3 regions of the Lysinibacillus sp. RS11 genome follow, and region 3 is predicted to be linked to each of the others. Evidence: a T-box and tRNA genes for the amino acid it is inferred to sense, from the RefSeq annotation. Region 3 holds a T-box; the other regions hold tRNA genes.
What was found. A T-box is a leader RNA that pairs with one kind of tRNA and senses whether it is charged. The one in region 3 lies ahead of leuS (leucine--tRNA ligase), so its partner is inferred to be a tRNA-Leu.
Positions count from the first base shown of each region.

Region 1: it encodes a tRNA-Leu, which carries the amino acid that the T-box ahead of leuS (leucine--tRNA ligase) is inferred to sense. The anticodon was not compared.
Region 2: it encodes a tRNA-Leu, which carries the amino acid that the T-box ahead of leuS (leucine--tRNA ligase) is inferred to sense. The anticodon was not compared.

Region 1 covers NZ_CP168124.1:4,385,960-4,393,553, reverse strand. Annotated here, with positions in the region: gene AB9L17_RS22645 (Tex family protein) at 1-2,038, shown strand, start outside; gene AB9L17_RS22640 (SprT family protein) at 2,104-2,565, shown strand; tRNA gene AB9L17_RS22635 (tRNA-Asn) at 2,657-2,733, shown strand; tRNA gene AB9L17_RS22630 (tRNA-Glu) at 2,735-2,806, shown strand; tRNA gene AB9L17_RS22625 (tRNA-Asp) at 2,841-2,916, shown strand; tRNA gene AB9L17_RS22620 (tRNA-Gln) at 2,922-2,996, shown strand; tRNA gene AB9L17_RS22615 (tRNA-Lys) at 3,012-3,084, shown strand; tRNA gene AB9L17_RS22610 (tRNA-Leu) at 3,152-3,237, shown strand; tRNA gene AB9L17_RS22605 (tRNA-Arg) at 3,256-3,332, shown strand; tRNA gene AB9L17_RS22600 (tRNA-Gly) at 3,354-3,427, shown strand; rRNA gene AB9L17_RS22595 (16S ribosomal RNA) at 3,642-5,193, shown strand; rRNA gene AB9L17_RS22590 (23S ribosomal RNA) at 5,499-7,594, shown strand, end outside.
Region 2 covers NZ_CP168124.1:104,360-111,953, reverse strand. Annotated here, with positions in the region: rRNA gene AB9L17_RS00685 (23S ribosomal RNA) at 1-1,059, opposite strand, end outside; tRNA gene AB9L17_RS00680 (tRNA-Ala) at 1,150-1,225, opposite strand; tRNA gene AB9L17_RS00675 (tRNA-Ile) at 1,238-1,314, opposite strand; rRNA gene AB9L17_RS00670 (16S ribosomal RNA) at 1,408-2,959, opposite strand; tRNA gene AB9L17_RS00665 (tRNA-Ala) at 3,105-3,180, opposite strand; tRNA gene AB9L17_RS00660 (tRNA-Pro) at 3,197-3,273, opposite strand; tRNA gene AB9L17_RS00655 (tRNA-Arg) at 3,284-3,360, opposite strand; tRNA gene AB9L17_RS00650 (tRNA-Leu) at 3,378-3,466, opposite strand; tRNA gene AB9L17_RS00645 (tRNA-Gly) at 3,472-3,546, opposite strand; tRNA gene AB9L17_RS00640 (tRNA-Leu) at 3,593-3,677, opposite strand; tRNA gene AB9L17_RS00635 (tRNA-Lys) at 3,698-3,773, opposite strand; tRNA gene AB9L17_RS00630 (tRNA-Thr) at 3,781-3,856, opposite strand; tRNA gene AB9L17_RS00625 (tRNA-Val) at 3,860-3,935, opposite strand; rRNA gene rrf (5S ribosomal RNA) at 3,946-4,061, opposite strand; rRNA gene AB9L17_RS00615 (23S ribosomal RNA) at 4,177-7,104, opposite strand; rRNA gene AB9L17_RS00610 (16S ribosomal RNA) at 7,286-7,594, opposite strand, start outside.
Region 3 covers NZ_CP168124.1:3,748,990-3,756,583, forward strand. Annotated here, with positions in the region: gene AB9L17_RS19225 (L-lactate MFS transporter) at 1-841, opposite strand, end outside; gene leuS (leucine--tRNA ligase) at 1,661-4,078, opposite strand; T-box leader at 4,166-4,377, opposite strand; gene dhaK (dihydroxyacetone kinase subunit DhaK) at 4,507-6,258, opposite strand; gene AB9L17_RS19240 (SulP family inorganic anion transporter) at 6,653-7,594, opposite strand, start outside.

The DNA of each region.
Region 1 (7,594 bases), 640 kb from region 3:
GTCCCTTGATGAGGTACAGATTAAAGCTGTAGAGGATCGCTATCACTACATACAGCAGCTTGAGCAACGTAAAGAAGAGGTTATACGATTAATCCAGGAACAAAATAAACTAACTCCTGAATTAGAACAAGCTATTCGAGTAGCAACTGTTTTACAGCGTGTAGAGGATTTATATAGACCTTATAAACAAAAACGCCGAACTAAGGCGACAATAGCGAAAGAAAAAGGGTTAGAACCACTTGCAGATCTTCTTTTAGAATATCGTAGTGATGCATTAGAACAATTAGCGATGGCTTTCGTAGATGAAGAGAAAGTTGCTAGTGTAGAGGATGCATTAGCTGGGGCACGAGATATATTAGCAGAGCGTTTTGCTGATGACGCAGCAATTCGTGAAAAAATTCGTTCGTATTCTTGGAAAGATGGAGTACTCGTAACAAGTGTGAAAAACGCAGAGGCAGACGAAAAAAACGTTTTCGAAATGTATTACGAATACGAAGAGCCTGTAAATCGCATCGTCCCACACCGTATATTAGCTGTTAATCGTGGTGAGAAAGAAGAAATATTAAAGGTGGCAATTCATGTACCAGTAGATCGAGTATTGATGATTATGTGGAAGGAATGGATTCCTGCTACAGGTTCCTCACCAGCAATCGCTGAAGTGAAGCTAGCAATTGAGGATTCGTATAAGCGTCTAATTCAGCCTTCTATTGAAAGAGAGTTACGAAATGAACTTACAGAGAAGGCAGAGGCGCAGGCTATCCATATTTTCTCTGAGAATTTACGCAATCTTTTATTACAGCCTCCGATGAAAGGGAAGTATGTATTGGGTGTTGATCCAGCCTACCGTACAGGCTGTAAGTTAGCTGTTGTAGATGAAACAGGGAAAATGTTAGAGGTAACAGCCGTTTATCCACATCCTCCAAAACCTGATGTAGCAAAATCAAAAGCAATTGTGAAAGGAATTTTGGCAAAATATCCAATTACTATAATTGCTATCGGTAATGGTACTGCCTCACGCGAAACAGAACAATTTATTGCAGATGTATTGAATGAGCTTGAAACTGATGTAGCCTATGTTATTGTCAATGAAGCGGGGGCATCTGTTTATTCAGCCTCTGAAATTGCTCGTGCAGAATTTCCGGATTTACAAGTAGAGCAACGTAGTGCGGTTTCTATTGCACGTCGCCTGCAAGATCCGTTGTCGGAGTTAGTGAAAATTGAGCCAAAAGCAGTTGGAGTAGGTCAGTATCAACATGATGTCTCTCAAAAGAAATTGACAGAGTCCTTAACATTTATAGTAGAAACCGCGGTTAACCAAGTTGGCGTTGATGTTAATACAGCTTCAGCTTCACTACTACAATACGTTTCTGGATTATCGAAAACGGTTGCGGAGAATATTGTGAAGGTTCGAGAAGAGAATGGACAATTTACGACACGTGCTCAACTAAAGAAAATTCCACGACTTGGTGCCAAAACGTATGAACAAGCAATTGGTTTTTTACGTGTTCCAGAAGCAAAAAATGCATTCGATGCGACGGGTATTCACCCTGAAAGCTATAGTGTAGCAGAGCGGATTTTAGAGGTAGCGCAAATTGATAAAAAAGAGATTGGGACGCAGAAGGCAGAGGAATCTATTGCATCCCTAGGTGTACAAAATTTAAGCGAGATTTTAGGTATTGGAGCAGTCACAATTCAAGATATTGTAGATACATTAATGAAACCTAGTCGCGATCCACGTGATGCATTCCCTCAACCACTACTGAAAACGGATGTATTAAAAATGGAAGATTTACAAGTTGGGATGGAATTGCAAGGTACAGTGAGAAACGTAGTTGATTTCGGAGCATTTGTAGATATTGGAGTAAAACAGGACGGGCTCGTGCATATTTCTAAATTGCAAAAAAGACGTATTAAACACCCATTAGAAGTTGTTGCATTAGGAGATATTGTAACGGTTTGGGTAGAACAAATAGATGTCAATAAAGGGCGTATCGCTTTAACGATGCTTCCTCCTAAAATTCAAACGATGGAAGTGTAATAAATTAATACCACACTGTCTATACTACGCAGTGTGGTATTCTTGTTGTTAGAGGTGAACTAGCTATGAACAATGAGGAACTACAAGGTCTTATCATTAGAATATCATTAGAAAGTTTCCAGAAGCCATTTATGCATCAAGCATATTTTAATCCAAGATTACGTTCAACGGGTGGACGTTATCTTTTGCAATCGCACAATATAGAAATTAATCCTAAAGCGTATGAGTTATATGGTATTAACGAATTGGAGGGTATAGTTCGCCACGAATTATGTCATTATCATTTACATTTAGAAGGTAAGGGATATCAGCATCGAGACAAAGATTTTCGGGAGCTATTAAAAAAAGTAGGGGCACCTCGATTTTGCTCAGCATTGCAAACAGCAAAAACTTCTCGGAAAAAGCAACGTCGTCTCTATACATATAGATGTGTAAAATGCCAACATATATATGTAAGAAAAATTCGAATGAATGTAGAGAAATACTGCTGTAGTAAGTGTTTAGGTCGCTTAAAATTAGTGGAATAAAAAAACTTAATAAAAAGGGTTGACGTTTACTTGATATATCCCTATAATAGTAAAAGTCGACAAGATAACGACGACAAAACATATGGATTATTCCGAAGTAGCTCAGTTGGTAGTAGCACCTGACTGTTAATCAGGTTGTCGCAGGTTCGAGTCCTGCCTTCGGAGCCATGGCCCCTTGGTCAAGTGGTTAAGACACCGCCCTTTCACGGCGGTAACACGGGTTCGAATCCCGTAGGGGTCATTTTATAGTTTTTTTATAAAAATATAGTAACATTGGTCCCGTGGTGTAGCGGTTAACATGCCTGCCTGTCACGCAGGAGATCGCCGGTTCGATCCCGGTCGGGACCGCCACTTATTGGGGTATAGCCAAGCGGTAAGGCAACGGATTTTGATTCCGTCATGCCTAGGTTCGAATCCTAGTACCCCAGCCATTCATTTCTTAGTTTGAGCCATTAGCTCAGTTGGTAGAGCATCTGACTTTTAATCAGAGGGTCGAAGGTTCGAGTCCTTCATGGCTCATCTCTTTAAGAAGAAAGGTTGACTTTTACGATTATTATTATATAATAAAAAAAGTCGCTAATTGAATGCGGTCGTGGCGGAACGGCAGACGCGCTAGGTTGAGGGCCTAGTGGGGGCAACCCCGTGGAGGTTCAAGTCCTCTCGGCCGCACCAAGTCATTTTTTTATATATGCGCCCGTAGCTCAATTGGATAGAGCGTCTGACTACGGATCAGAAGGTTATGGGTTCGACTCCTGTCGGGCGCGCCATTTAAATAAATATTATTCCTTGCGGGTGTAGTTTAATGGTAAAACCTCAGCCTTCCAAGCTGATGTCGTGAGTTCGATTCTCATCACCCGCTCCAAAAAAACTTTTTAAAAACTTGTTGACAACCAAATTTTTATGTCGTATGATATAAGAAGTTGTCGATACGAGATAACAACATGAACCTTGAAAACTGAACAAGCAAAACGTAATCAATAAAGTTTTAAGTAACTAACCTAGAGTTAGTGAACAGAACAAAATTTTGGACATCAAACATGATGCCAGCAAAACAATTTGAGCTAATCAAATTTCTTTTTATGGAGAGTTTGATCCTGGCTCAGGACGAACGCTGGCGGCGTGCCTAATACATGCAAGTCGAGCGAACAGAGAAGGAGCTTGCTCCTTTGACGTTAGCGGCGGACGGGTGAGTAACACGTGGGCAACCTACCTTATAGTTTGGGATAACTCCGGGAAACCGGGGCTAATACCGAATAATCTATTTTACTTCATGGTGAAATACTGAAAGACGGTTTCGGCTGTCGCTATAAGATGGGCCCGCGGCGCATTAGCTAGTTGGTGAGGTAACGGCTCACCAAGGCGACGATGCGTAGCCGACCTGAGAGGGTGATCGGCCACACTGGGACTGAGACACGGCCCAGACTCCTACGGGAGGCAGCAGTAGGGAATCTTCCACAATGGGCGAAAGCCTGATGGAGCAACGCCGCGTGAGTGAAGAAGGTTTTCGGATCGTAAAACTCTGTTGTAAGGGAAGAACAAGTACAGTAGTAACTGGCTGTGCCTTGACGGTACCTTATTAGAAAGCCACGGCTAACTACGTGCCAGCAGCCGCGGTAATACGTAGGTGGCAAGCGTTGTCCGGAATTATTGGGCGTAAAGCGCGCGCAGGCGGTCCTTTAAGTCTGATGTGAAAGCCCACGGCTCAACCGTGGAGGGTCATTGGAAACTGGGGGACTTGAGTGCAGAAGAGGAAAGTGGAATTCCAAGTGTAGCGGTGAAATGCGTAGAGATTTGGAGGAACACCAGTGGCGAAGGCGACTTTCTGGTCTGTAACTGACGCTGAGGCGCGAAAGCGTGGGGAGCAAACAGGATTAGATACCCTGGTAGTCCACGCCGTAAACGATGAGTGCTAAGTGTTAGGGGGTTTCCGCCCCTTAGTGCTGCAGCTAACGCATTAAGCACTCCGCCTGGGGAGTACGGTCGCAAGACTGAAACTCAAAGGAATTGACGGGGGCCCGCACAAGCGGTGGAGCATGTGGTTTAATTCGAAGCAACGCGAAGAACCTTACCAGGTCTTGACATCCCGTTGACCACTGTAGAGATATGGTTTTCCCTTCGGGGACAACGGTGACAGGTGGTGCATGGTTGTCGTCAGCTCGTGTCGTGAGATGTTGGGTTAAGTCCCGCAACGAGCGCAACCCTTGATCTTAGTTGCCATCATTTAGTTGGGCACTCTAAGGTGACTGCCGGTGACAAACCGGAGGAAGGTGGGGATGACGTCAAATCATCATGCCCCTTATGACCTGGGCTACACACGTGCTACAATGGACGATACAAACGGTTGCCAACTCGCGAGAGGGAGCTAATCCGATAAAGTCGTTCTCAGTTCGGATTGTAGGCTGCAACTCGCCTACATGAAGCCGGAATCGCTAGTAATCGCGGATCAGCATGCCGCGGTGAATACGTTCCCGGGCCTTGTACACACCGCCCGTCACACCACGAGAGTTTGTAACACCCGAAGTCGGTGGGGTAACCTTTTGGAGCCAGCCGCCGAAGGTGGGATAGATGATTGGGGTGAAGTCGTAACAAGGTAGCCGTATCGGAAGGTGCGGCTGGATCACCTCCTTTCTAAGGATATTTTCGGAATACAAACCTAGGGTTTGTAAGATTACGTTTTGCGTTCAGTTTTGAAGGTTCATTCTTCTGAATGAATTACTTCAAAACTTGTTCTTTGAAAACTGGATAAAACGACATTGAAATTGTAACAAACACATTTATTTTTTAAGTTTTTTTATAGGCTTAATAATTTAAGAAGGTTTCAAGACACGAGTAGTTCTAGGAAGTAAACGAGAGAAGGAAGGAGCGTACCTATGTACGTGACTGACTGAACGAGTGAAGCTGACGACGAAATACGATGTGTATTGAAAGCTGTAGGTTAAGTTATTAAGGGCGCACGGCGAATGCCTTGGCACTAGGAGCCGAAGAAGGACGGCACTAACACCGATATGCTTCGGGGAGCTGTAAGTGAGCTTTGATCCGGAGATTTCCGAATGGGGGAACCCACTACGTTTAATCGCGTAGTATCTTGACGTGAATACATAGCGTCTTGAAGGCAGACCCAGGGAACTGAAACATCTAAGTACCTGGAGGAAGAGAAAGAAAAATCGATTCCCTGAGTAGCGGCGAGCGAAACGGGAAGAGTCCAAACCAAGAGGCTTGCCTCTTGGGGTTGTAGGACACTCAATACGGAGTTACAAAAGAGCGAGTTAGATGAAGCGACTTGGAAAGGTCCGCCAGAGCAGGTAAAAGCCCTGTAGTCGAAAGTTCGTTCTCTCCTGAGTGGATCCTGAGTACGGCGGAACACGTGAAATTCCGTCGGAATCCGGGAGGACCATCTCCCAAGGCTAAATACTACCTAGTGACCGATAGTGAACCAGTACCGTGAGGGAAAGGTGAAAAGCACCCCGGAAGGGGAGTGAAAGAGATCCTGAAACCGTGTGCCTACAAGTAGTTAGAGCCCGTTAATGGGTGATAGCGTGCCTTTTGTAGAATGAACCGGCGAGTTACGATTACGTGCGAGGTTAAGCTTTAGAAGGCGGAGCCGCAGCGAAAGCGAGTCTGAATAGGGCGAATTAGTACGTGGTCGTAGACCCGAAACCAGGTGATCTACCCATGTCCAGGGTGAAGGTGAGGTAACACTTACTGGAGGCCCGAACCCACGCACGTTGAAAAGTGCGGGGATGAGGTGTGGGTAGCGGAGAAATTCCAATCGAACTTGGAGATAGCTGGTTCTCTCCGAAATAGCTTTAGGGCTAGCCTCGTGATGAGAATACTGGAGGTAGAGCACTGTTTGGACTAGGGGGCCATCCCGGTTTACCGAATTCAGACAAACTCCGAATGCCAGATATTTATACACGGGAGTCAGACTGCGAGTGATAAGATCCGTAGTCAAAAGGGAAACAGCCCAGACCACCAGCTAAGGTCCCAAAGTAATCGTTAAGTGGAAAAGGATGTGGCGTTGCACAGACAACCAGGATGTTGGCTTAGAAGCAGCCATCATTTAAAGAGTGCGTAATAGCTCACTGGTCGAGTGACGCTGCGCCGAAAATGTATCGGGGCTAAACGATTCACCGAAGCTGTGGATTGACATCTACGATGTCAGTGGTAGGAGAGCGTTCTAAGTGCGTTGAAGTCAGATCGGAAGGACTGGTGGAGCGCTTAGAAGTGAGAATGCCGGTATGAGTAGCGAAAGACGGGTGAGAATCCCGTCCACCGTATGACTAAGGTTTCCTGAGGAAGGCTCGTCCGCTCAGGGTTAGTCGGGACCTAAGCCGAGGCCGATAGGCGTAGGCGATGGACAACAGGTTGATATTCCTGTACCACCTCCTCACCGTTTGAGAAATGGGGGGACGCAGTAGGATAGGGTAAGCGCGCCGTTGGTTGTGCGCGTCCAAGCAGTAAGGCGTGTGTGTAGGCAAATCCGCACACTGTAACGTTGAGCTGTGATGGCGAGTCCGTATGGACGAAGTTCCTGATTTCACACTGCCAAGAAAAGCCTCTATCGAGGTGAGAGGTGCCCGTACCGCAAACCGACACAGGTAGTCGAGGAGAGAATCCTAAGGTGTGCGAGAGAACTCTCGTTAAGGAACTCGGCAAAATGACCCCGTAACTTCGGGAGAAGGGGTGCTCTTGAGCGTGCAAGCGCATGAGAGCCGCAGTGAATAGGCCCAGGCGACTGTTTAGCAAAAACACAGGTCTCTGCAAAACCGTAAGGTGACGTATAGGGGCTGACGCCTGCCCGGTGCTGGAAGGTTAAGAGGAGTGGTTAGCGCAAGCGAAGCTGCGAATTGAAGCCCCAGTAAACGGCGGCCGTAACTATAACGGTCCTAAGGTAGCGAAATTCCTTGTCGGGTAAGTTCCGACCCGCACGAAAGGCGTAACGATCTGGGCACTGTCTCAACGAGAGACTCGGTGAAATTATAGTACCTGTGAAGATGCAGGTTACCCGCGACAGGACGGAAAGACCCCG
Region 2 (7,594 bases), 1.2 Mb from region 3:
TACTTTGGGACCTTAGCTGGTGGTCTGGGCTGTTTCCCTTTTGACTACGGATCTTATCACTCGCAGTCTGACTCCCGTGTATAAATATCTGGCATTCGGAGTTTGTCTGAATTCGGTAAACCGGGATGGCCCCCTAGTCCAAACAGTGCTCTACCTCCAGTATTCTCATCACGAGGCTAGCCCTAAAGCTATTTCGGAGAGAACCAGCTATCTCCAAGTTCGATTGGAATTTCTCCGCTACCCACACCTCATCCCCGCACTTTTCAACGTGCGTGGGTTCGGGCCTCCAGTAAGTGTTACCTCACCTTCACCCTGGACATGGGTAGATCACCTGGTTTCGGGTCTACGACCACGTACTAATTCGCCCTATTCAGACTCGCTTTCGCTGCGGCTCCGCCTTCTAAAGCTTAACCTCGCACGTAATCGTAACTCGCCGGTTCATTCTACAAAAGGCACGCTATCACCCATTAACGGGCTCTAACTACTTGTAGGCACACGGTTTCAGGATCTCTTTCACTCCCCTTCCGGGGTGCTTTTCACCTTTCCCTCACGGTACTGGTTCACTATCGGTCACTAGGTAGTATTTAGCCTTGGGAGATGGTCCTCCCGGATTCCGACGGAATTTCACGTGTTCCGCCGTACTCAGGATCCACTCAGGAGAGAACGAACTTTCGACTACAGGGCTTTTACCTGCTCTGGCGGACCTTTCCAAGTCGCTTCATCTAACTCGCTCTTTTGTAACTCCGTATTGAGTGTCCTACAACCCCAAGAGGCAAGCCTCTTGGTTTGGGCTCTTCCCGTTTCGCTCGCCGCTACTCAGGGAATCGATTTTTCTTTCTCTTCCTCCAGGTACTTAGATGTTTCAGTTCCCTGGGTCTGCCTTCAAGACGCTATGTATTCACGTCAAGATACTACGCGATTAAACGTAGTGGGTTCCCCCATTCGGAAATCTCCGGATCAAAGCTCACTTACAGCTCCCCGAAGCATATCGGTGTTAGTGCCGTCCTTCTTCGGCTCCTAGTGCCAAGGCATTCGCCGTGCGCCCTTAATAACTTAACCAAGTTATTAAGCCTATAAAAAACTTAAAAAAATAAATGTGTTTGTTACAATTTCAATGTCGTTTTATCCAGTTTTCAAAGAACAAAAAAATGGTGGAGCCTAGCGGGATCGAACCGCTGACCTCCTGCGTGCAAGGCAGGCGCTCTCCCAGCTGAGCTAAGGCCCCAAGAGGTATATATGGTGGGCCTAAATGGACTCGAACCATCGACCTCACGCTTATCAGGCGTGCGCTCTAACCAGCTGAGCTATAGGCCCTCTTAGAAGTTTTATTTTTTTCATAAACCTTCAAAACTGAACGCAAAACGTAATCTTACAAACCCTAGGTTTGTATTCCGAAAATATCCTTAGAAAGGAGGTGATCCAGCCGCACCTTCCGATACGGCTACCTTGTTACGACTTCACCCCAATCATCTATCCCACCTTCGGCGGCTGGCTCCAAAAGGTTACCCCACCGACTTCGGGTGTTACAAACTCTCGTGGTGTGACGGGCGGTGTGTACAAGGCCCGGGAACGTATTCACCGCGGCATGCTGATCCGCGATTACTAGCGATTCCGGCTTCATGTAGGCGAGTTGCAGCCTACAATCCGAACTGAGAACGACTTTATCGGATTAGCTCCCTCTCGCGAGTTGGCAACCGTTTGTATCGTCCATTGTAGCACGTGTGTAGCCCAGGTCATAAGGGGCATGATGATTTGACGTCATCCCCACCTTCCTCCGGTTTGTCACCGGCAGTCACCTTAGAGTGCCCAACTAAATGATGGCAACTAAGATCAAGGGTTGCGCTCGTTGCGGGACTTAACCCAACATCTCACGACACGAGCTGACGACAACCATGCACCACCTGTCACCGTTGTCCCCGAAGGGAAAACCATATCTCTACAGTGGTCAACGGGATGTCAAGACCTGGTAAGGTTCTTCGCGTTGCTTCGAATTAAACCACATGCTCCACCGCTTGTGCGGGCCCCCGTCAATTCCTTTGAGTTTCAGTCTTGCGACCGTACTCCCCAGGCGGAGTGCTTAATGCGTTAGCTGCAGCACTAAGGGGCGGAAACCCCCTAACACTTAGCACTCATCGTTTACGGCGTGGACTACCAGGGTATCTAATCCTGTTTGCTCCCCACGCTTTCGCGCCTCAGCGTCAGTTACAGACCAGAAAGTCGCCTTCGCCACTGGTGTTCCTCCAAATCTCTACGCATTTCACCGCTACACTTGGAATTCCACTTTCCTCTTCTGCACTCAAGTCCCCCAGTTTCCAATGACCCTCCACGGTTGAGCCGTGGGCTTTCACATCAGACTTAAAGGACCGCCTGCGCGCGCTTTACGCCCAATAATTCCGGACAACGCTTGCCACCTACGTATTACCGCGGCTGCTGGCACGTAGTTAGCCGTGGCTTTCTAATAAGGTACCGTCAAGGTACAGCCAGTTACTACTGTACTTGTTCTTCCCTTACAACAGAGTTTTACGATCCGAAAACCTTCTTCACTCACGCGGCGTTGCTCCATCAGGCTTTCGCCCATTGTGGAAGATTCCCTACTGCTGCCTCCCGTAGGAGTCTGGGCCGTGTCTCAGTCCCAGTGTGGCCGATCACCCTCTCAGGTCGGCTACGCATCGTCGCCTTGGTGAGCCGTTACCTCACCAACTAGCTAATGCGCCGCGGGCCCATCTTATAGCGACAGCCGAAACCGTCTTTCAGTATTTCACCATGAAGTAAAATAGATTATTCGGTATTAGCCCCGGTTTCCCGGAGTTATCCCAAACTATAAGGTAGGTTGCCCACGTGTTACTCACCCGTCCGCCGCTAACATCAAAGGAGCAAGCTCCTTCTCTGTCCGCTCGACTTGCATGTATTAGGCACGCCGCCAGCGTTCGTCCTGAGCCAGGATCAAACTCTCCATAAAAAGAAATTTGATTAGCTCAAATTGTTTTGCTGGCATCATGTTTGATGTCCAAAATTTTGTTTCGTTCACTAACTCAAGGTTAGCTACTAAAAACTTTATTGATTACGTTTTGCTTGTTCAGTTTTCAAGGTTCATTTATTTTAATTGGTGGAGCCTAGCGGGATCGAACCGCTGACCTCCTGCGTGCAAGGCAGGCGCTCTCCCAGCTGAGCTAAGGCCCCAAAATTTAAGAAAAAATGGTCGGAATGACAGGATTCGAACCTACGACCCCTTGGTCCCAAACCAAGTGCTCTACCAAGCTGAGCTACATTCCGTTTGTTTTATTGGCGCGCCCGGCAGGAGTCGAACCCACAACCTTCTGATCCGTAGTCAGACGCTCTATCCAATTGAGCTACGGGCGCTAATTATAAAAATAAAATGGTGCCGAGGGCCGGAATCGAACCGGCACGGTAGTCACCTACCGCAGGATTTTAAGTCCTGTGCGTCTGCCAGTTCCGCCACCCCGGCACATTTGGAGCGGAAGACGAGGTTCGAACTCGCGACCCCCACCTTGGCAAGGTGGTGTTCTACCACTGAACTACTTCCGCATGTGCATAAGATTTATTTATCCTGGCAATTATGAAATTCTAAAAATGGTGCGGGTGAAGGGAGTCGAACCCCCACGCCTTGCGGCGCTAGATCCTAAGTCTAGTGCGTCTGCCAATTCCGCCACACCCGCATATTTTGTTGGCAATTAAATGGTGAGCCATGAAGGACTCGAACCTTCGACCCTCTGATTAAAAGTCAGATGCTCTACCAACTGAGCTAATGGCTCAAAACTATGGTGCCGGCGATAGGAGTCGAACCCACGACCTACTGATTACAAGTCAGTTGCTCTACCAACTGAGCTACACCGGCAAATGGTGGAGGATGACGGGCTCGAACCGCCGACCCCCTGCTTGTAAGGCAGGTGCTCTCCCAGCTGAGCTAATCCTCCTGGGTATAATGCCTAGCGACGTCCTACTCTCACAGGGGGAAGCCCCCAACTACCATCGGCGCTAAAGAGCTTAACTTCCGTGTTCGGTATGGGAACGGGTGTGACCTCTTTGCCATCATCACTAGACTATTTTAAAGACAAGATTTATTATAACACATTTTGTTATAATTGCAAGCTTTTTTTAAAAAACTTTCTTGTTCTTTCAAAACTGGATAAACGTGCATTGAATGTTTCAAACATTTTGGTTAAGTCCTCGATCGATTAGTATTCGTCAGCTCCATGTGTCACCACACTTCCACCTCGAACCTATCTACCTCATCGTCTTTGAGGGATCTTACTTACTTGCGTAATGGGAAATCTCATCTTGAGGGGGGCTTCATGCTTAGATGCTTTCAGCACTTATCCCGTCCACACATAGCTACCCAGCGATGCCTTTGGCAAGACAACTGGTACACCAGCGGTGTGTCCATCCCGGTCCTCTCGTACTAAGGACAGCTCCTCTCAAATTTCCTACGCCCACGACGGATAGGGACCGAACTGTCTCACGACGTTCTGAACCCAGCTCGCGTACCGCTTTAATGGGCGAACAGCCCAACCCTTGGGACCGACTACAGCCCCAGGATGCGATGAGCCGACATCGAGGTGCCAAACCTCCCCGTCGATGTGGACTCTTGGGGGAGATAAGCCTGTTATCCCCGGGGTAGCTTTTATCCGTTGAGCGATGGCCCTTCCATGCGGAACCACCGGATCACTAAGCCCGTCTTTCGACCCTGCTCGACTTGTAGGTCTCGCAGTCAAGCTCCCTTGTGCCTTTACACTCTACGAATGATTTCCAACCATTCTGAGGGAACCTTTGGGCGCCTCCGTTACCTTTTAGGAGGCGACCGCCCCAGTCAAACTGTCCGCCTGACACTGTCTCCTGCCCCGCTAAGGGGCATGGGTTAGAATTTCAATACAACCAGGGTAGTATCCCACCGACGCCTCCTTCGAAGCTGGCGCTCCGAGATCTCTGGCTCCTACCTATCCTGTACAAGTTGTACCAAAATTCAATATCAGGCTACAGTAAAGCTCCACGGGGTCTTTCCGTCCTGTCGCGGGTAACCTGCATCTTCACAGGTACTATAATTTCACCGAGTCTCTCGTTGAGACAGTGCCCAGATCGTTACGCCTTTCGTGCGGGTCGGAACTTACCCGACAAGGAATTTCGCTACCTTAGGACCGTTATAGTTACGGCCGCCGTTTACTGGGGCTTCAATTCGCAGCTTCGCTTGCGCTAACCACTCCTCTTAACCTTCCAGCACCGGGCAGGCGTCAGCCCCTATACGTCACCTTACGGTTTTGCAGAGACCTGTGTTTTTGCTAAACAGTCGCCTGGGCCTATTCACTGCGGCTCTCATGCGCTTGCACGCTCAAGAGCACCCCTTCTCCCGAAGTTACGGGGTCATTTTGCCGAGTTCCTTAACGAGAGTTCTCTCGCACACCTTAGGATTCTCTCCTCGACTACCTGTGTCGGTTTGCGGTACGGGCACCTCTCACCTCGATAGAGGCTTTTCTTGGCAGTGTGAAATCAGGAACTTCGTCCATACGGACTCGCCATCACAGCTCAACGTTACAGTGTGCGGATTTGCCTACACACACGCCTTACTGCTTGGACGCGCACAACCAACGGCGCGCTTACCCTATCCTACTGCGTCCCCCCATTTCTCAAACGGTGAGGAGGTGGTACAGGAATATCAACCTGTTGTCCATCGCCTACGCCTATCGGCCTCGGCTTAGGTCCCGACTAACCCTGAGCGGACGAGCCTTCCTCAGGAAACCTTAGTCATACGGTGGACGGGATTCTCACCCGTCTTTCGCTACTCATACCGGCATTCTCACTTCTAAGCGCTCCACCAGTCCTTCCGATCTGACTTCAACGCACTTAGAACGCTCTCCTACCACTGACATCGTAGATGTCAATCCACAGCTTCGGTGAATCGTTTAGCCCCGATACATTTTCGGCGCAGCGTCACTCGACCAGTGAGCTATTACGCACTCTTTAAATGATGGCTGCTTCTAAGCCAACATCCTGGTTGTCTGTGCAACGCCACATCCTTTTCCACTTAACGATTACTTTGGGACCTTAGCTGGTGGTCTGGGCTGTTTCCCTTTTGACTACGGATCTTATCACTCGCAGTCTGACTCCCGTGTATAAATATCTGGCATTCGGAGTTTGTCTGAATTCGGTAAACCGGGATGGCCCCCTAGTCCAAACAGTGCTCTACCTCCAGTATTCTCATCACGAGGCTAGCCCTAAAGCTATTTCGGAGAGAACCAGCTATCTCCAAGTTCGATTGGAATTTCTCCGCTACCCACACCTCATCCCCGCACTTTTCAACGTGCGTGGGTTCGGGCCTCCAGTAAGTGTTACCTCACCTTCACCCTGGACATGGGTAGATCACCTGGTTTCGGGTCTACGACCACGTACTAATTCGCCCTATTCAGACTCGCTTTCGCTGCGGCTCCGCCTTCTAAAGCTTAACCTCGCACGTAATCGTAACTCGCCGGTTCATTCTACAAAAGGCACGCTATCACCCATTAACGGGCTCTAACTACTTGTAGGCACACGGTTTCAGGATCTCTTTCACTCCCCTTCCGGGGTGCTTTTCACCTTTCCCTCACGGTACTGGTTCACTATCGGTCACTAGGTAGTATTTAGCCTTGGGAGATGGTCCTCCCGGATTCCGACGGAATTTCACGTGTTCCGCCGTACTCAGGATCCACTCAGGAGAGAACGAACTTTCGACTACAGGGCTTTTACCTGCTCTGGCGGACCTTTCCAAGTCGCTTCATCTAACTCGCTCTTTTGTAACTCCGTATTGAGTGTCCTACAACCCCAAGAGGCAAGCCTCTTGGTTTGGGCTCTTCCCGTTTCGCTCGCCGCTACTCAGGGAATCGATTTTTCTTTCTCTTCCTCCAGGTACTTAGATGTTTCAGTTCCCTGGGTCTGCCTTCAAGACGCTATGTATTCACGTCAAGATACTACGCGATTAAACGTAGTGGGTTCCCCCATTCGGAAATCTCCGGATCAAAGCTCACTTACAGCTCCCCGAAGCATATCGGTGTTAGTGCCGTCCTTCTTCGGCTCCTAGTGCCAAGGCATTCGCCGTGCGCCCTTAATAACTTAACCAAGTTATTAAGCCTATAAAAAACTTAAAAAAATAAATGTGTTTGTTACAATTTCAATGTCGTTTTATCCAGTTTTCAAAGAACAAGTTTTGAAGTATTTCATTCAGAAGAATGAACCTTCAAAACTGAACGCAAAACGTAATCTTACAAACCCTAGGTTTGTATTCCGAAAATATCCTTAGAAAGGAGGTGATCCAGCCGCACCTTCCGATACGGCTACCTTGTTACGACTTCACCCCAATCATCTATCCCACCTTCGGCGGCTGGCTCCAAAAGGTTACCCCACCGACTTCGGGTGTTACAAACTCTCGTGGTGTGACGGGCGGTGTGTACAAGGCCCGGGAACGTATTCACCGCGGCATGCTGATCCGCGATTACTAGCGATTCCGGCTTCATGTAGGCGAGTTGCAGCCTACAATCCGAACTGAGAACGACTTTATCGGATTAGCTCCCTCTCGCGAGTTGGCAACCGTTTGTATCGTCCATTGTAG
Region 3 (7,594 bases):
CAGCCCATACTAAACGACCACCACCATTAAATAATCCCATTACTCCTACCATTGCTGCGGCTCCCGCAACTGATAATCCTACAATTTCCTGAGCCATTGGAGATGCAACAGAAATCATCATAATCCCTGCTGTTACGTTTACTAAATGCATCGCCCATAGCATCCAGAAATGCTTAGTTCTTACAGCTTCACGCGCTGACATGACAGCTAAATCTTTTTTCACAACTTCTTTACCATTGTTTGCAGCAGCCTTCATATTCGCTGGCATATAACCAGGTGCAGGCGGCACTATATATAAAGCCCCTAAAATCATTAACGTGAAATAACTTGCCCCTAAAATGAAGTACGTTGTAGAAATCCCCACAGCCTCCATTAAGTTAGCTGCGACAGGCGCTGTAATGAGTGCCCCTGATCCAAACCCAAGTACAGCCATACCTGTTGCCAAACCACGACGGTCTGGGAACCATTTAACTAATGTCGATACAGGTGAAATATAACCAATACCCATACCCAATCCACTTAGTAAACCATATGTTAACCAGTACATTGTTACGGAATCCATTTCAATCGCTAGACCAGCACCAGCTTGTCCTGCCCCAAATAGAACAGCTGCTATCATTGCAGATTTACGTGGCCCCATTTTCTCTACTAAGCTACCAAATAATGCTGCGGAAGAACCCGCAAGCCCCATCATTATTGTAAAGGCAACCGTTACGTTTGTTTCACTCCATCCCATCTCTGTGACAATCGGTAGCTTATATACACTGTATGCATATGCTCCACCGATCGAAAGATGAATAGCGATTGCGGATAATGCAATTAACCATCTATTTTTATTCATAAATTCTCTTTTCTCCCCTCTTTTGCTACCTGTGAAAGTTTTATGAACGTCCATGTAAAACAATTTACCATTTAGAATTATTCAAATGCAAGATGTTTTTCAAAAAAATATTATTTCCCCAAAAAGTTTTTTATTTTTCACCCTTGTTATATTACATCGAAAACCCTACAACCTCTAAGTAAATAGCTGTTTATTAAAGGAAAACCACAACACTTTTTAGCTAATATTACTTTTCCACACTATTACCGCAGCTCATAAAAATTATTCTAATATAATTAAATTTGTGCATATTTTCACATTCAAACAATGTATAGTTCATATTTTTCTGACTCACTTATTTTTTTCGCCCTTCTCATAAATCATAATCGAATATTAAATAGGTAGAAATATTAAGAATAAAAGAGAATTTTAAAACCTAAACAAAAGAAATTTACCACACAAAAAGAAACCAAAAAATTATATTAAATGATATTTTTAACTTTTATTAAATTTCCACTTCAATAAACCAAATCCATATTGTGCATATTTCAAGTTAGATGATCAGTACCTATTCATTTTTATTATTCAAATATATATATTTTCTTTCAATAGGAATTGTGTCATCCTTATTTAACTATGGCTAGTGATGTTATTTAAACCTAAAAGCAACTATTCCAATTAGTTTTCATCAAATACATTTGTTATAGCGCGCAAGTGAAAATTTTACTTTTTAACTAATATTGGCTCACTACTACAACGGTGGTTATGGTCGTATCGATATCCCAGTTGGTTTCAGTATAAAAGAAAAAAGTGCCCAAATTTTGGACACTTTTATCATAATTATTTAACTACGATGTTAACAAGCTTGCCTGGGATAACAATGATTTTTACTAAGTCTTTGCCTGCCATATACTCTTGTACTTTGTCATCTGCAAGTGCTACTTTTTCGATTTCCTCTTTTGAAGCATCTTTTGCTACGATGATTTTGGCACGTACTTTGCCGGCAACCTGAACTGCGACTTCCACTTCATCATCAACAAGTTTAGACTCGTCATATGTTGGCCATTGCTCATATGAAAGTGTTGCATCATGACCTAATAGCTGCCATAGTTCCTCCGCAACGTGTGGAACCATTGGAGCTAGCATCTTCACAAAGCCTTCTGCGTAAGCTGTCGGAATAACATCCGCTTTGTAGCAGTCGTTAATGAATACCATCATTTGTGAAATAGCTGTATTAAAGCGAATACCTTCATAATCCTCTGTCACTTTTTTTACAGTTTGATGGTACGATTTTTCAAGTGTTTTATCATCAGAAGCTTGGATTTTCGCAGCGATTGTTCCACCTTCTTCATTGATAAATAGACGCCAAATACGATCTAAGAAGCGACGTGCTCCGTCCAAACCATTTGTTGACCATGCAACAGATGCTTCAAGTGGACCCATGAACATTTCATAGAGACGTAAAGTATCAGCGCCGTGTGAAGAAATGATTTCATCAGGGTTCACAACATTGCCTTTTGATTTAGACATTTTTTCATTACCTTCACCAAGAATCATCCCTTGGTTAAATAATTTATGGAATGGCTCTTTCGTGTGTACAACACCTAAATCGTATAGTACTTTGTGCCAGAAGCGAGCGTATAGTAAGTGTAATACAGCATGCTCAGCCCCACCGATATAAATATCAACTGGTAACCAGCGTTTTAGTAACTCAGGGTCTGCAATTGCTTCTTTATTTGTTGGGTCAATATAACGTATGAAGTACCAGCTAGAACCTGCCCATTGTGGCATCGTGTTCGTTTCGCGACGACCTTTTTTGCCTGTTTCAGGGTCAACAACATTTACCCATTCAGAAATATTTGCTAGTGGAGATTCACCAGTACCTGAAGGACGAATATTATCTGTTTTTGGTAGCACTAATGGTAATTCGGATTCTGGTACTGGCGTCGTTGTACCATCTTCCCAATGAATCATAGGAATTGGCTCTCCCCAGTAACGTTGACGAGAGAATAACCAGTCGCGAAGACGGTAAGAGATTTTCTTCTCCCCTACGCCTTTTTCCTCAAGCCATTCAATTGCCTTAGCAATACCGTCCTCTTTGTTTAAGCCATCAAGGAAGTCAGAGTTAATGTGCTTACCATCACCTGTGAATGCCTCTTTGCTTATGTCGCCGCCTTCAAGCACAGCAGTAATTTCTAAGCCAAATTCTGTTGCGAATTCATAGTCACGTTCATCATGTGCTGGAACTGCCATAATTGCGCCAGTACCGTATGATGCTAATACGTAGTCCGCAATCCAAATCGGCATTTTTTTGCTGTTAATAGGATTAACTGCGTAGGCACCAGTAAATACGCCAGTTTTTTCTTTCGCTAAATCTGTACGCTCTAAATCAGATTTCATTTTTACTTTTTCTAAATAAGCTTCTACAGCTTGGCGTTGTTCAGCAGTTGTAATTTGCTCCACTAATTTATGCTCAGGCGCAAGAACACAGTATGTAGCACCAAATAATGTATCAGGACGAGTTGTAAACACTGTGAAGTTTTCATCTGTACCATCAATGCTAAATGTTACTTCTGCACCCTCAGAGCGACCAATCCAGTTACGTTGCATATCTTTAATAGACTCTGGCCAATCAACTTCCTCTAAGTCGTCGATTAAACGATCTGCATAGGCAGTAATTTTAAGCATCCATTGCTTCATCGGACGACGTTCTACTGGATGACCACCACGCTCTGACTTTCCATCAATAACCTCTTCGTTTGCAAGTACTGTTCCAAGTGCTGGGCACCAGTTTACAGCCACTTCATCTACATACGCTAAGCCTTTTTTATAAAGTTGGATAAAAATCCACTGTGTCCATTTATAATATTCTGGGTCTGTAGTGTTAATTTCGCGATCCCAATCATAGCTAAATCCTAGCTCTTGAATTTGACGCTTAAATGTCGCAATATTTTTCGCTGTAAATTCTGCTGGGTCATTCCCTGTATCAAGTGCATATTGCTCTGCTGGTAAACCAAATGCATCCCACCCCATTGGATGTAGAACATTATAGCCTTGCATGCGTTTAAAGCGTGAAAGGATGTCTGTCGCTGTATAACCTTCCGGGTGTCCTACGTGAAGACCTGCGCCTGATGGGTATGGGAACATATCTAACGCATAAAATTTTGGTTTATCCGTTTCATTTTCAGTTTTGAAAGTTTTATTATCGGCCCAATATTGCTGCCACTTTTTTTCGATTTGTAGATGATTAAAACTCACGATTTTTCCTCCTTCGAATTTGTAATATTACTCTTCATAATAATTGACAAAATATTTAAAAAATAAAAAAACTCGCCCCTTTCTGTAGAAAGGGACGAGAGAATTCGTATCTCCCGCGGTACCACCCAAATTAGTGATCACACTCGGCTTTAGCTTCCTTAACGCGGAAGGAACGGCACGCGTTGTTTCACGCGGGCAGACTCAGAAGGCGAGTTCAATTTGCTTTCCTACTAGCTCCCACCAACCGCTAGCTCTCTTAAAAGAAACACAAATTTACTATTCCTCATCACTGTCTTTTCATGTATTGCATTTATTCTAATGGAAAGTACTGAAAAGCACAAGGCTTTGTTTACATACTACCCATTATTGAACAATTCAATCCCAAAAGGTAGCAATACCCGAAATACATTGTGTCCATAGAGCTCGCATTATTTTAAACTATGAGAAAGCTCCGTAAAAATAACCCCTAGCGCATATGCACCAGCATCCGGATATCCTAGGCTTCTTTCACCAACTGTACCCGCACGACCCATTCGAGCAACAATTTCTTTTGTATATTCCGCTCCTTTAACAGCAGCCTCTGCCCCGTTTTCAAAAGCTGTTTTAATATCCGTACCATCTGCAGCGCTTTCTAACCAAGCATTTACACAAGGTACAAACGCATCTACAAGCGTTTTATCGCCTACCTCTGCTCCTCTTCCGAAAGAGTGCTCACCGACAGACTGTATACCTTTTAGTGTAGCTTGTAACATTTCAGCAAACTCTCCGACTGTTAATGCCATTTTTTCTTCTACAGCTTTACTTGCAGCTCGGAAAGCTCCGCCCCAAATTGGACCAGAAGCTCCTCCGCAATGTTCCATAATTATCATCGAACACGCATCCAGGAAAGTTCCAATATTTAAATGTTCTTGATTTAGAATCGAGCTCCATCCTCGTTTCAATTGCTTAAATCCTTTAGCGACACTCATCCCGAAATCGCCATCACCTGCATGGGTATCCAATTCGCAGAAAGGCACTTCGTTCTTGATAATAATTTCGCTCATTTTATCTACGAGATAAATTATATTGTTTAATGTGATTACCTCATTTTTGATGATAGCGTGTTCTTCCTCTGTTTCCGTCTCAAAGAAAACTCGCTTCTCTTCTACGTGATCATTAATATCTACGTATTCTACACTCTCAACCGGTCCATCTACCTTAAATGCAGGCGTATTACATTCTTTCGATAGTAATGCTTTCAGCTCATCATCTAGTTTCATTACTGTTAGAGAAATCCCAGCCATATCAATACTTGTCATGTAATTGCCGACAAACGTTCTATTGATTCGAATATTACTTTTACTCAACTCTCTAGTAACTGCATTGTTAAACAGATAAAGTTCTTGCAGAGGTGTACCACCAAATCCATTTATTAGGATAGCAATTTCATCCTCTTCAACTAGTCCTAAATCTTTCATAAGGTCATTTGTCATGCGGAAGGCTAATTCATCTGCGGTCATCATTTTTTCACGTTTTCTTCCTGGCTCTCCATGAATACCGACACCATATTCCATCTCATCTTCACCCAATTTGAAAGTTGGTGATCCACTAGCTGGCACCGTACAGGAAGTTAGTGCTAGACCAATTGTTCGAACATTTGCCGCTGCTTTTTCCGTCACAGCTTTGACCTGCATTAAATCCATACCTTCTTCTGCAGCTGCACCAGCGATTTTATGTACTAACACAACTCCCGCAACACCGCGTCGTCCTACTGTATAAAGACTATCTTCTACTGCAATATCATCATCTACGCGGACATACTCTACTTGAATGCCATCCTCAGAAGCTAATTGAGCACCATTTTTAAAGTTCATAATATCTCCGCTATAATTTTTAATAATAAGCAGTGTACCTTTTTTGCTAGCTGTTGCTTTAATTGCTTGATATACCTGTATTTGTGAAGGAGAAGCAAAGACGTCACCGCATACTGCAGCGTCCAACATCCCTTTTCCGACTAACCCCGCATGTGCCGGTTCATGTCCACTACCGCCACCGCTAATTAAAGTTACCTTATTCTCATTCATTTCTTTTTTCTTAATTACTTTATATATTTTTAACAACTCAAGTTCTGGATGAGCCATAACCATCCCATTGCACATTTCCATAACGAGTGTTTCAGGTGAATTCATAATTTTCTTCATTTTTATTCCTCCTCTGTAAGCTTTGTTACATTCTTTGCAGCCTATTTCGTATCCATACTTCTATAATTATTCACAGGAGATTCCTGCTATGATATGATTCCTATTATTTGAAAGCATATTCTTAATGATTATAGTAAAATGAAAGCGTTTTATCGTAGAAGGACAAAATGAACAATTTGCCTAAAGACACTCACCCTTCATTAACGAATATAATTGCGGGGATGACTATAATGACCTCTCAGGCAGTTCATCTCCCACCTAACTTCTTTGCTTTCGCTAGATTTTGAGGTAGGAGACTTGTACCTAATGCTTCGCTTTCAATAAGATAAATTACTGCCCGTTAGGTTGGGATAAAGTGAAATTTTAATCGGTGGGGATTCTTCATCCCCACCGATTAGTCTTCACCAATCAGGCAGCTAGGGGCAGTTACTTTATTTACTGTCCCTTTATCGCGAGATAATTCCTGACATTCACGGAAAGCAAAGTGCTTACACCCGATACATTTATTTATATCTAAATAGCTTAAAGCTTTATTAATTGCTTCTCCTGTATGCGGATAGAAATTATCCTCACCAATCTCATCATATAAGCCATTGTTTTGTAATGCTAATTTCAATTCATCTTGAACACCTGTAACTAAAATAGTTTCACCCTGGGCTTTAAAATTCCGGACGAAATTACCAAAATATGTCTCACCTGTTGTATCCAAAAAGGGCACTTTACTCATACGTAATATCAAAACTTTTTTTTGTTGTTGAACGGAACCTACAATTGCCTCCTCAAAATTTTGAGCTGCGCCAAAGAAAAGAGGACCCTCAATTGTATAAATACTAATTTGTGGACAGTCACGCTTCTGATGAACTACATGTGATTGTACCTTCCCACTCTCTTTCGAATGATCCGGTAATACCTTTGTTACTACAAGCTTTTCGCTCATACGCTTTGCAAATAATACAACGGCTAACACAAGCCCCACCTCTACAGCTAATGTTAAGCTTGTGAAAACAGTCAGTAAAAACGTAATCATCAAGACCAGGGAATCTCCTGATTTCAATTTAAGGATTTGCGCAAAATGTTTTTGCTCACTCATATTCCAAGCTACAACCATTAAAACTGGCGCCATACTAGCCAATGGGATATGTGAAGCAACTGGTGCTAATAATAATAAAGTGACTAATACAAATACGCCATGGATAACACCTGACATTGGTGATGCTGCACCTGTTTTAATATTTGTCGCAGTACGGGCAATAGCACCCGTTGCAGGAATCCCCCCAAATAAAGGCGTTACAATATTAGCAATCCCTTGACCAATAAGTTCTCGGTTACTATTATG